DNA from 2 places in the Pseudoalteromonas 'SMAR' genome. Region 1 is predicted to be linked to the other one. Evidence: predicted binding sites of a transcription regulator. Region 1 holds the regulator's gene; the other holds the start of a gene.
The links. Region 1 encodes sigma-54, which starts transcription at its own class of promoters, with help from an activator protein. Its sites were predicted from a motif close to GTTGGCACGNNNNTNGNNT; they were not measured.

Region 1 (5,467 bases):
CCAACGCGCTCGCCGCGGAGCAAAATGAAGTCATCATCGACTCCGGAAGACAGCAAGCCCAGCTACAGAGCAACATTGGTATTTTTGAGCAAAACGTGGTGATTATCCATGGTGACAGGAAAATCCAAGCCGACCGCCTAGAGGTCCATCGTCGCGCAGAGCTTGGCACCAACAAACAATTATTGGTTGCCACCGGAAGCCCAGCTATTTTTAGCGAAAAACAAGCGGATGGTAGTTTGTTAGAGGCTAAAGCCAATGAAATTCGTTACGACGTAGCAGCTCTGACGCTGGTTATTTCCGGTGACGCCGAAATTAGCCAAGCTGGACAAAAAATTAATGCCCAAGTCATCACCTATGATATTGAACAACAACTGATCAGCGCTGAACGTTCGGGGCAACAGGATTCCAGGGTCAGAACCGTATTAGTGCCGGTTGATGAGGACGATGAAAACAAAAAAGAAAAAGAACCACAACCATCGCAAGGTAACAATCCATGAGCGTATTAACAGCAACTGGGCTTGCGAAAAGCTACAAAGGCCGACAGGTGGTCAAAAATGTTGAGTTAAGCGTTGAAGCTGGCAGCATTGTCGGTTTATTAGGGCCTAATGGCGCTGGCAAAACCACCACGTTTTATATGATCGTAGGCTTAGTGCCTAGCGACAAAGGTGAAATTAGCATAAATGATGAAGACATCACGTTATTGCCAATGCACAGCCGCGCCCGAATGGGGATAGGCTATTTACCCCAAGAGTCCTCGATTTTTCGTAAGCTTTCCGTATACCAAAACTTAATGGCCATTTTAGAGACCCGTAAGGACTTAACCAAAGCCCAACGTGAAACCGAACTCAATGAACTATTAGATGAGTTTAATATCCAGCATATTCGCGACTCACAGGGAATGGCACTGTCTGGTGGCGAACGACGTCGAGTAGAGATCGCCCGAGCTCTGGCGGCCAACCCGAAATTTATTCTCCTTGATGAACCTTTTGCTGGTGTTGATCCCATTTCGGTGTTAGATATAAAGACCATAATTGAGCACTTAAAAAATCGTGGCATTGGCGTGCTAATTACCGATCATAATGTCAGGGAAACCCTTGATGTATGTGAAAAAGCTTATATTGTTTCACATGGGGAATTAATCGCATCAGGTACGCCAGAACACGTTTTAGCCGATCAAACCGTAAGAGATGTCTACCTAGGCGAACAATTCAAGCTATAGTTAAGACGTAGTAATAATAACTGTTATAAGGGATTGTTAAAGATACATGAGGCAATCATTACAGCTGCGCATGGGGCAGCAACTTACAATGACTCCACAACTGCAACAGGCGATACGCTTGCTGCAGCTCAGTACCTTGGATTTGCAACAGGAAATCCAAGAAGCACTGGATAGCAACCCGTTGCTAGAAGTGGAAGAAGGTGAAAACGCTGATACCGAAAGCTTGGAGCAAAACAACCAAGAAAAATCCGCTGCAGACGAAGGTCAAGCATCTCAGGAAGAAGCGCCTGTCAGTGATTATGAGCTCGATTCTGATACCGCCATGAGCAAAGACACGGTTAGCGATGACTTAGCCATGGACGTCACTTGGGATGAGTATATGAGTGCAGCCCCTGTTGCCAGCTCAGCTCCTCTTCCAGATGATGATAATGTTTATCAAGGAGAAACATCTGAGTCGCTGCATGACTATTTGATGTGGCAATTAGAGCTCACTCCTTTTAGTCCCACGGATAGAGCCATTGCTATTGCCATCATTGAGGCGGTCGATGTCTCTGGATTACTCACCCTAAGCTGTGAAGACATTCTCGACAGCATTAATGACGCAGAAGCAGAGGAACCGATAGAGTTAGACGAGGTGGAAGCCGTACTCAAGCGTGTGCAGCTGTTTGACCCTGTTGGTGTTGCTGCACGGAGCTTGCAAGAGTGTTTGTGTATACAGCTTAATCAGTTTGCATCAGAGACACCTTGGCTGGCAGAAACCAAAATGATCCTCACTGAGCACATCGATCTACTGGCGAGCCGAGATTACCGTACCTTAGCGAAAAAGACGCGGTTAAAAGAGGCCGAATTGAAAGAGGTGATGACGCTGATCCACAGCCTCAATCCCAAGCCGGCCGCCAGCATTATTCGTGAAGAGCCTGAGTATGTCATCCCTGATGTCTCGGTGAAAAAAGTAAAAGGTCGCTGGGTAGTCGAACTCAATCCTGATGCCATGCCAAAAATCCGCGTCAATGATCATTATGCGGCCATGTCTAGAACCGCTCGCTCTAGTGCTGATAGCCAATTTATTCGCTCCCACTTACAAGAAGCTAAGTGGTTTATTAAAAGTCTAGAAAGCCGTAATGATACTTTATTAAAAGTAACCAATTGCATTGTCCAGCAACAACAGGCATTCTTTGAACATGGCCCTGAAGCAATGCGCCCAATGGTACTTAATGATGTCGCTGAGATGGTTGATATGCATGAGTCTACAATTTCTCGTGTCACCACCCAGAAGTATATGCATACGCCTCGTGGTATCTTTGAGTTAAAGTATTTCTTCTCTAGCCATGTCAGTACCGAAAACGGCGGTGAGTGCTCATCTACCGCGATTAGAGCGCTCATCAAAAAGCTAATAGCTGCAGAAAACACCGCTAAGCCATTAAGTGATAGCAAAATTGCAGATATTTTAGCTGAGCAAGGAATTAAGGTAGCGAGACGTACGATTGCAAAATATCGTGAATCCCTAGCCATTCCACCGTCAAATCAACGTAAAAGCTTGATTTAAGACGTAAAAAACCAAGAAGGAAAATGCTTATGCAACTAAATCTAACTGGTCGCCATGTAGAAATCACAGACTCATTACGAGACTATGTCACCAACAAGTTTGCGAAGCTAGAGAGGCATTTTGATCATATAAATAACGTTCACGTGATCCTTGATGTTGAAAAGCTGGTACAAAAAGCAGAGGCAACATTACACGTCAATGGCGGTGAGCTGTTTGCATCGACCGAGCATCAAGATATGTATGCGGCAATTGATAAGCTCATTGATAAGCTAGACCGTCAAGTTATCAAACACAAAGAGAAGCTCACTCGACACTAAAATGAAATTATGCACATTAGTGAACAAGGACTGTAGCAAAGCTGCGGTCCTTTTTAATAGCAAAAAAAGAATTCTAGAATACATCAGTGAACTGGCTCACCAGCAACTTCCTGATGTTAGCAAACACGTCATTCTCGATGCGTTAATGACACGGGAAAAGCTCGGCAGTACTGGGATAGGAAAAGGCATTGCCATACCCCATGGTCGGTTGCAAGGTATTGAGCAAATTCTGGCGATGGTGCTGGTGAGTGAGCAGCCGATCGCCTTTGAAGCAATCGACAAGCAACCCGTGGACATTTTTGTCGCTTTTATTGTCCCTGAGGGCAATAATGAAGAACACTTAAAAACTTTAGCTGCTATCGCTGAAAAACTGCAAGACAAATCGTTTTGTAAACAGCTACGGCACGCCAAGACCGATCAAGAGCTTTACGCAGTTATCCAAGGAGACGATAATGGGTGATGAAGACAAGGGGTTAGAGTTAATCATTATTAGTGGCCGTTCTGGTTCTGGTAAATCAGTGGCTTTACGCGTGCTAGAGGACTTAGGCTATTACTGTGTTGATAACATCCCGGTCAACCTGTTGCCTTCTTTGGTGCGCAGCGTATCCGATAACTACAATAAAATCGCTGTCAGCATCGACGTTAGAAACCTACCCAAAGAACAAGACGAATTTAACGACATTCTTGAGTACCTTCCTGGATTTGCTAAGCCCGCTCTATTTTATTTAGATAGTGACGATCAGACCCTTATAAAGCGCTTTTCTGAAACCCGACGTTTACACCCATTATCGCTGCATAACTTACCACTCGATTTAGCAATAAAAAAAGAGCGCGAGCTATTGGATGTCTTGATCACCCGTGCTGACTTTTTACTCGACACTACCAGCCTCAGTGTCCACCAGCTTGCTGAAGAGATCCGCGAGAAGATTTTAGGTAAAAAAGACAAACAACTGATCATCACCTTTGAGTCATTTGGTTTCAAACATGGTATCCCCAAACAAGCCGACTACGTGTTTGATGCCCGTTTTTTGCCCAATCCTCATTGGGAGCCAGAACTAAAACCGTTAACGGGATTAGATCAGCCGGTGATTGACTACCTTGCTAGCCACAGCATAGTGCAGAAGTTTACTTGGCAAATTCAAACTTTCGTGCAAACTTGGCTGCCACATCTAGAGCGAAATAACCGCAGTTATTTAACCATAGCCATTGGCTGTACTGGCGGTCAGCACCGCTCTGTTTATCTTGCGCAAACCATTGGTGAACGCTTTGCCAAAACCCACAGTAACGTCAAAATACGCCACCGTGAGCAGGAAGGCTAATGCAACAAGGGACCTTTTTAATCAAAAACAAACTCGGCTTGCATGCCAGAGCCGCGTCGGTGCTGGCGCAACTAGCGACGCAATTTGATGCCTCAGTCACGCTTTATCAAGGCGATAAGTCAGCCGCCGCTGATAGCGTACTAGCACTGTTGTTGCTTGAGAGCAGCCAAGGTAAAGAGGTCAAGGTGGTGTGCGAAGGCCCTGATGCCGATAAAGCGCTGGCTGAAATTGGCGCCTTGATTGAAAACAAATTCCACGAGGATGAGTAATACCAAGCTGTTTGGGTAACTCATCTTTACTGTCCTATCTTCACATCCTGTCGCCATAGCGGATCTGGTGGCGCTTTTGCTTTACTCTACTTGGTAGTTTTTTGTAAAGTGGGTTACACTGTATTGCCCTCCTGGCGCTGCATGTAAGGTTGGTTCTCTGCAATAAAATAACAAAATAGCTAGGGTAAAATATAAAACCAACAACCATAGTATTCAGTATTAACACGCAAAAGGATGCCTATGCCTGAAGTATTTGAGCAAGACTACACACTGGAACAACTGCAAAAGGTGACAAAAGCCTTAAACAGTGGACAGTTTGTTCAAGTTCGGCGGGTATTAGCTGAAACCGCACCGTGTGATACTGCTCTTTTACTCGAGTCTTCACCCCATAAAGTCCGTGCCATGCTCTGGCAATTGGTCGACCCAGATATTCAGGGGGATGTCCTTGAAGAACTGTCCGAGGACGTGCGTTTGGGGATCATCGCGCAGATGGAACCTGAGCTCATCGCAGCGGCTACCGAGGACATGGATGACGACGATCTCGGCGACGTATTAAGAAGCCTGCCTGATACCGTTTATCAAGACGTGATTGGCGCCATGGATAGCCAAGACCGCGATCGCGCCACCCAAGCCTTATCGTACAAAGAGCACTCTGCCGGTGCTTTAATGAGCACCGATACCGTCACCATTCGCCCCGACGTCACCTTGGAAGTGGTATTTCGTTACTTGCGCTTAAAAGGTGAGTTACCCGATGGCACCGATGAGCTCTATGTGGTCGACAAAGACAACTGCTTTTT
Region 2 (5,467 bases), on a different contig from region 1:
AAGTTTGCTTGGGACTCAACAACAGCATGAACAAACAAACCAGCATTCGCATTGGTATGAACTCCAACAGCCAAATCAAGCGCTGCAGAGGTTTTATAAACCGCGCATCTGGAGTAAGCACTTGACGCCAAGCATGGTCGCATAACAGCAGTAACTTGTATGTCAGCACCAAGAATGGGCCTTGTAGCAGATATATTAATGCCATAACAAAAAATTGGCGCATGGTATTTAAGGCGGTGCTGTCGAGGGTCGCTTTTGCTATTCCCATGTTGCTTAACTGTTCCACATCTCTGGCAACCATGCCCTTTAATACCGCCCGTGCGGTGACCTTTTGCTCTGATTTTAGCAGTTGGCTGATGCGCTTAGCACGTCCTTCATGGCGGCTATCAAGACACAAGAAAAGCACTAGGCCGCCTAACCAGTCGGGGTAAAATGCCAAGCTAATAATGGCATATGTGAGCACCACAATGGTGGTGATTGGCAGGACAAACCCGAGAGTGCCCGAAAGGGTCTGGTAGCTGGCACTGGCTTTAGGGCGATAGACGCGCTGAGCAATGGCTTTGAATATTAGCGTTAAGATGAGGTTAGGGTGGTAAAGCGTGGAGAGCTTTACCAGCATACTGGCCAATACGGCCAGTAAAAAGATGATTAGGCCCTGGTGGGCCCAAAACAAGTCTTGCAGCACTAAAGCGTAACCTTGTCCAGCTTTGCCAGCAATGCCATTACCATCTTCGAAGAGTTTACCGAAGCCACTTCAAGGTATTCTTCAAAAGAGTGTGGCGACTCTTTGCCGGCAATGTCAGAGAGTGAGCGGATCACCACAAACGGTGTATTCAGTGAATGACAAGCCTGAGCGATTGCGGCACCTTCCATTTCCACTGCCAGCATGGTTGGGAAATCAGCACGAGCTTTGTCGATACGAACGGGATCGCACATAAAAGAATCGCCAGTACAAATTAAGCCAACCATGGTTTGAATGCCTTCAAGGGCATCAACACTTTGTTTTGCGGCTTCAACTAACTTGTCGTGAGAAGTAAACGCTGCTGGCATTTGTGGCACTTGGCCAATTTCATAACCAAATGCAGTAACGTCAACATCGTGATGGCGAACCTCGCTAGAGATCACCACATCACCGACATTGAGTGAGGGTTCAAATCCACCTGCAGAACCGGTATTAATGACACAATCGGGGGCAAAGTTATCAATTAATAATGTGGTTGCAACGGTCGCTGCCACTTTGCCAATGCCTGATTGCACTAGCGTAACATCGTGGCCGGCTAATTTGCCTGAGTAAAAAGTAAAACCGCCTTTGCTGGTGGTTTGAGGGTTTTCCATGGTGTTGCGTAAAATGGTTACTTCCTGTTCCATTGCACCGATAATGCCGACTTTCATTACTAAGTTCCTAATCTGGCGTGTCAAAAATTAGTCTTATTATACGCAAAGCCGCTTTAATTGGTAAAACAAAAAACGGGCTTACGCCCGTTTGGTTATATTTCTGCCAACTGTGTTGATTGGGCTTTTGCTTGAGAAGGGGATAGCACCGCCGGTTTAAAGGTGCGGTTGCGGGTTTTCTTCGGCGGCTCCACTTTTTGTCCCAGCTTAAATAGAATGGCTGCGCGCACTTCAGCGCTTTGATAGCCACTTTTTATCTTCATGCGAATATGAGGAATGCCAGCTGATTCAAGAGCTCCGTTTACAAACCAATCTTTTTGCGCCTTATGGCCGTTCTTATTGGCATTGTTGACTAAGTCGACCGCGGCGACAATTTTTAACGACTCTTTATCCACTAACACAAAATCGAGTTGCTTGTTCTTCGCCTTGGTTACTGCAGCACGGCGAGCTTTTGCTGAAATCCCCGGTTTACATTCCAGTACATCGATAAGTTTAATGCGGCTGACGATTTTATATTTATCGCCCACAGCGCGTTCCAGTAACTGCAAAAACGACGCTTCAACAGTAGTAAAAACCGACTCTTTACGATTAAAGGGATAAGGATTGCCACCGACATCGGTGTACTTAGAAGCCACTACGGCGGCGACCACCACCAAAGCTAATATAGCAAGTAACGCGAACTCCATAACAAACTCCAAATCAAAAAAATGACATCTGCATAGATTAAGCAATAGCTGTGCCATAAATAGAGTTGGATGTAGCTTTGCAGTAGACGTTTATTTAGTTAATACAGCGATCCCGTTTTAACTAAACCACAACCAGGCAACAGTGCTTGCGGCGAGGCAATAGTAAAGCATTGGAACAAGAGTATAGCGAATGATATCACCTTCTTTGCCCTGTAAGCCTACGACACTGGCAGCGGCAACCACATTCACCACTGCTATCATGTTGCCGCCATTAGCTCCAAGCATTTGTAATGCTAACACCAACTGCCGCTCTATGCCTGCTTGGGAAGCTAACGCCTGCTGAAAGCTGGCAAACATTAAGTTTGAAAAGGTTGCAGAGCCGGCAATAAAAGCGCCCAGTGCCCCAACCAAAGGGGCAATAAATAGCCAAACATGGCTAAGATGAGCCGCAACTAACTCTGCCAGTGCTAAAGGCATGGCGGGTAGGTTTGCGTGATTTACCTCAGAGAAGAGAAAAATGCGCACCATAGGAACGGCTGCAGCAAGTGATATAAGAGAAGGGAGTAGCATGGTCGTGGTTTGTTTTAATGCGGCACCAAACTGTTTACTCGTACCTGCTTGTAACCAAATGGCAAGGGCTGCCGTTAAAACAAAGACGCTCCCTGGGATATACAAAGGCATCACGGTGACCGAAATAGTAGAGCCAAAAATATGACTCCAACTCATATTAATACCTTGGAGTAAGGCTTTGAAGGGCAGTTCAGGAAGCCGAGTAAGCACCAATAATAGCGCCACTAAGATATAAGGTGCCCAAGCACGATAAAGAGTCAAACCTTGCTTGGTTGCCGTTTCCAGTGGCTCACTATCTGGTGCAGGTGTTTTGGGTAACAGCATGCCTTTACGAGCCATTGGACAAATAATAGCAAGACCAATCATGGCACCTAGTATAGAAGGAAACTCAGGACCAAATAGCCACGCCACGCAGTAAGCTGGTAGGGTAAAGGCAAATGCGCTGAGGATGGCAAACGGCGCAATAACAAAGCCGTTACGCCAACTTGGTTGAGAGCTAAAAAAGCGGCTATACATTAACACCATTATCAGCGGCAGCATGGCTGCAACAAAAATGTCGATGGCAATCGCTTTGACAGCAATACTGGCTACTTCTGATGCGCTCACACCAATGGCACCTTGACCAATGCCAACAATGGCTGGCGTACCGACTGCGCCAAAAGATACGGCACTGGAGTCGGCGATAAGTGCCAATACCACGGCACTAAGGGGTGAAAATCCCAGAGCGACCAGTAACGGAGCCGCGATAGCAGCAGGCGTACCAAAGCCGGCAGCCCCTTCTAAAAAACTACCAAATAACCAAGCAACTATAATAAGTTGCACCCGCTTATCGGGGCTAATTTCAGCAAAACCTTGTTTGATAACCTCTGTAGCACCGGTGTTTTGCAGTACTTTGAGCAGTAAAATGGCGCCAAATACTATCCATAAAATAGTCAGTGCTATGATCAGCCCTTCCATTGTCGCTGCAGCAATTTGCACCCCAGGCACTTGCCAAACACTATAAGCACTAGCAGCGGTTAACAATAAGCTGATTGGCATCGCCGTTTTCGCGGGCAGGCGCAGCAACACTAAGAATACAAATACACTCAGGATGGGAACCAAAGTGGTGATTAATTGCAGCAAGTTCATGGTAGCGAAGTCCGTTTTATTATGCGTTTAGGTTAGCAGGTCAGCGCCGCCTTGGGTATGTTATCGATTAAGGGTGTTTAGTCTCTTTGCTTACTGTTTATTCTATGTTGCCAGCATTTATTGCTGCTGGAGCTTGCAAAATAAAGCACTTATTCAGATGCTAACCTTAAAAAATAGGGGAATATTGAATTATTTAACTTCTGTTGGGCTTGAGAATACTCGGATTATTGGTTTATTGGTTTATTGGTTTATTGGTTTATTGGTTTATTGGTTTATTGGTTTATTGACCCCTGATCCAGTACAAAGCTAATGAACAGCGGCAGCAAAATCATGGCTACCGCTAAAATGTCAAACTTGTTCAATCCTTCTTCGAGCATCAGTCGCATTTGATTATGCGTTGCCATAGCACATGGCGATATCGACACTTTCCAGCTCTAGAATGTTAAGACCTAGGTGTGGTTCGATACATGCTTAAGTTTAATGCAAGCTATTTTGAGCTAAACGAGCTCATTCCGATTTTCTTTTAACTTTTTCTTTGTGATCCGCCAATTGAGGTTGACACCAGCCGCCCCTATCAAAATTGCACTGGCACCAGCGAATTGCAGTAACGTCAAGCGTGTATCGAATGCCGCCCAGTCAACGATAACCGCAACGATCGGATAGATGAAAGACAACGCTCCCACCAAAGCGGTCGGTATTTTCTGAATGGCACTATATAATAGTAAACACATCAGCCCGGTATGAATAATCCCTATCGTAACTAAAAAAGACCAAGATACAGCTGAAATGGCAGAAATATCTCCCAAAGGAGTAATGGAAGAAGCACAAAAATACCAATAAAAAGTTGAAATGCCACAATAATATGAGGTGGGATATGCTTCAGCTTTTTGGCCGTGATAGCCGCAATTGCATAGAAGGACGCGGCTATTACCGCATAAAATACACCTTGTAAGTAAGTGTCTTTATCAGTGAGCGCCGCCCCTCCTTCTTGTTTTCCCACAATAATAAATATGGTTCCTAAGAAAGCACATATTAGCCACAACACTTTGTCCGTAGAAATATGCTCTTTAAAAAAGATAGCGCCAAGCAAGACAAGTATAAACGGTTCAATATGATAAGTAATCGTAGCAATTGCAATTGATGATAGCGAAAAGGATTTGAATAAAAACAGCCAGTTAAGTGATAAAGCCACACCGCCAACTGTTAGTAATATGAGTGACGGTTTATTGAGTTTAACTTGTTTAAAAATGCCCTTATACAAACAAACTAAAAGCATGAAAGTGGCCCCAAATAAACAACGCCAGAAAACAGCCGTTTCCGGTGATTGTTCTGACATCACAACGAACCAGCCTATGGTCCCTGCAATGGTCATTGAAGCAATCATTTCGAGGTTTCCTCTAAAACCTTCCTTTTTTTGCATTCTAACTCACTCCTTTTTCAGTGTTATTGAACCTGCGGTTAAGACATTTCTATTAGACTATACCAATATAAGAAAATGGAAAGGCTTTCACTTCTCCCTCTGTGGTGTAATTGCTAATGGCTGGTCTGAAATAAAAGACTATGCTGAGGGACACCACGAGTGGTTCAAAAGGCACGGTTTCCTTGAGGAAGGTATCCCTGTTGACGACACGATTGCCCGCTCTCTATCTCGGGTTGATCCTGAACAGTTTCAGCTTTGCTTTGCAAATTGA

Region 2: ACNKW2_RS14395 (DUF2726 domain-containing protein) is a predicted target of sigma-54. The motif match lies at 2,118-2,136, and genes of this name have one in related genera.

What each region holds. Positions count from the first base shown of each region.
Region 1 covers NZ_JBLWMW010000004.1:124,930-130,396, forward strand. Annotated here, with positions in the region: gene lptA (lipopolysaccharide transport periplasmic protein LptA) at 1-497, shown strand, start outside; gene lptB (LPS export ABC transporter ATP-binding protein) at 494-1,219, shown strand; gene ACNKW2_RS03340 (RNA polymerase factor sigma-54) at 1,266-2,765, shown strand; gene hpf (ribosome hibernation promoting factor) at 2,795-3,082, shown strand; gene ptsN (PTS IIA-like nitrogen regulatory protein PtsN) at 3,084-3,542, shown strand; gene rapZ (RNase adapter RapZ) at 3,535-4,401, shown strand; gene ACNKW2_RS03360 (HPr family phosphocarrier protein) at 4,401-4,670, shown strand; gene mgtE (magnesium transporter) at 4,911-5,467, shown strand, end outside.
Region 2 covers NZ_JBLWMW010000035.1:20,890-26,356, reverse strand. Annotated here, with positions in the region: gene ACNKW2_RS14405 (cobalamin biosynthesis protein) at 1-685, opposite strand, end outside; gene mtnN (5'-methylthioadenosine/S-adenosylhomocysteine nucleosidase) at 685-1,392, opposite strand; gene ACNKW2_RS14395 (DUF2726 domain-containing protein) at 1,488-2,078, opposite strand; gene ACNKW2_RS14390 (L-lactate permease) at 2,196-3,776, opposite strand; gene ACNKW2_RS14385 (hypothetical protein) at 4,049-4,201, opposite strand; gene ACNKW2_RS14380 (EamA family transporter) at 4,274-4,582, opposite strand; gene ACNKW2_RS14375 (DMT family transporter) at 4,537-5,196, opposite strand; partial or broken gene ACNKW2_RS14370 (ISAs1 family transposase) at 5,291-5,467, shown strand, end outside.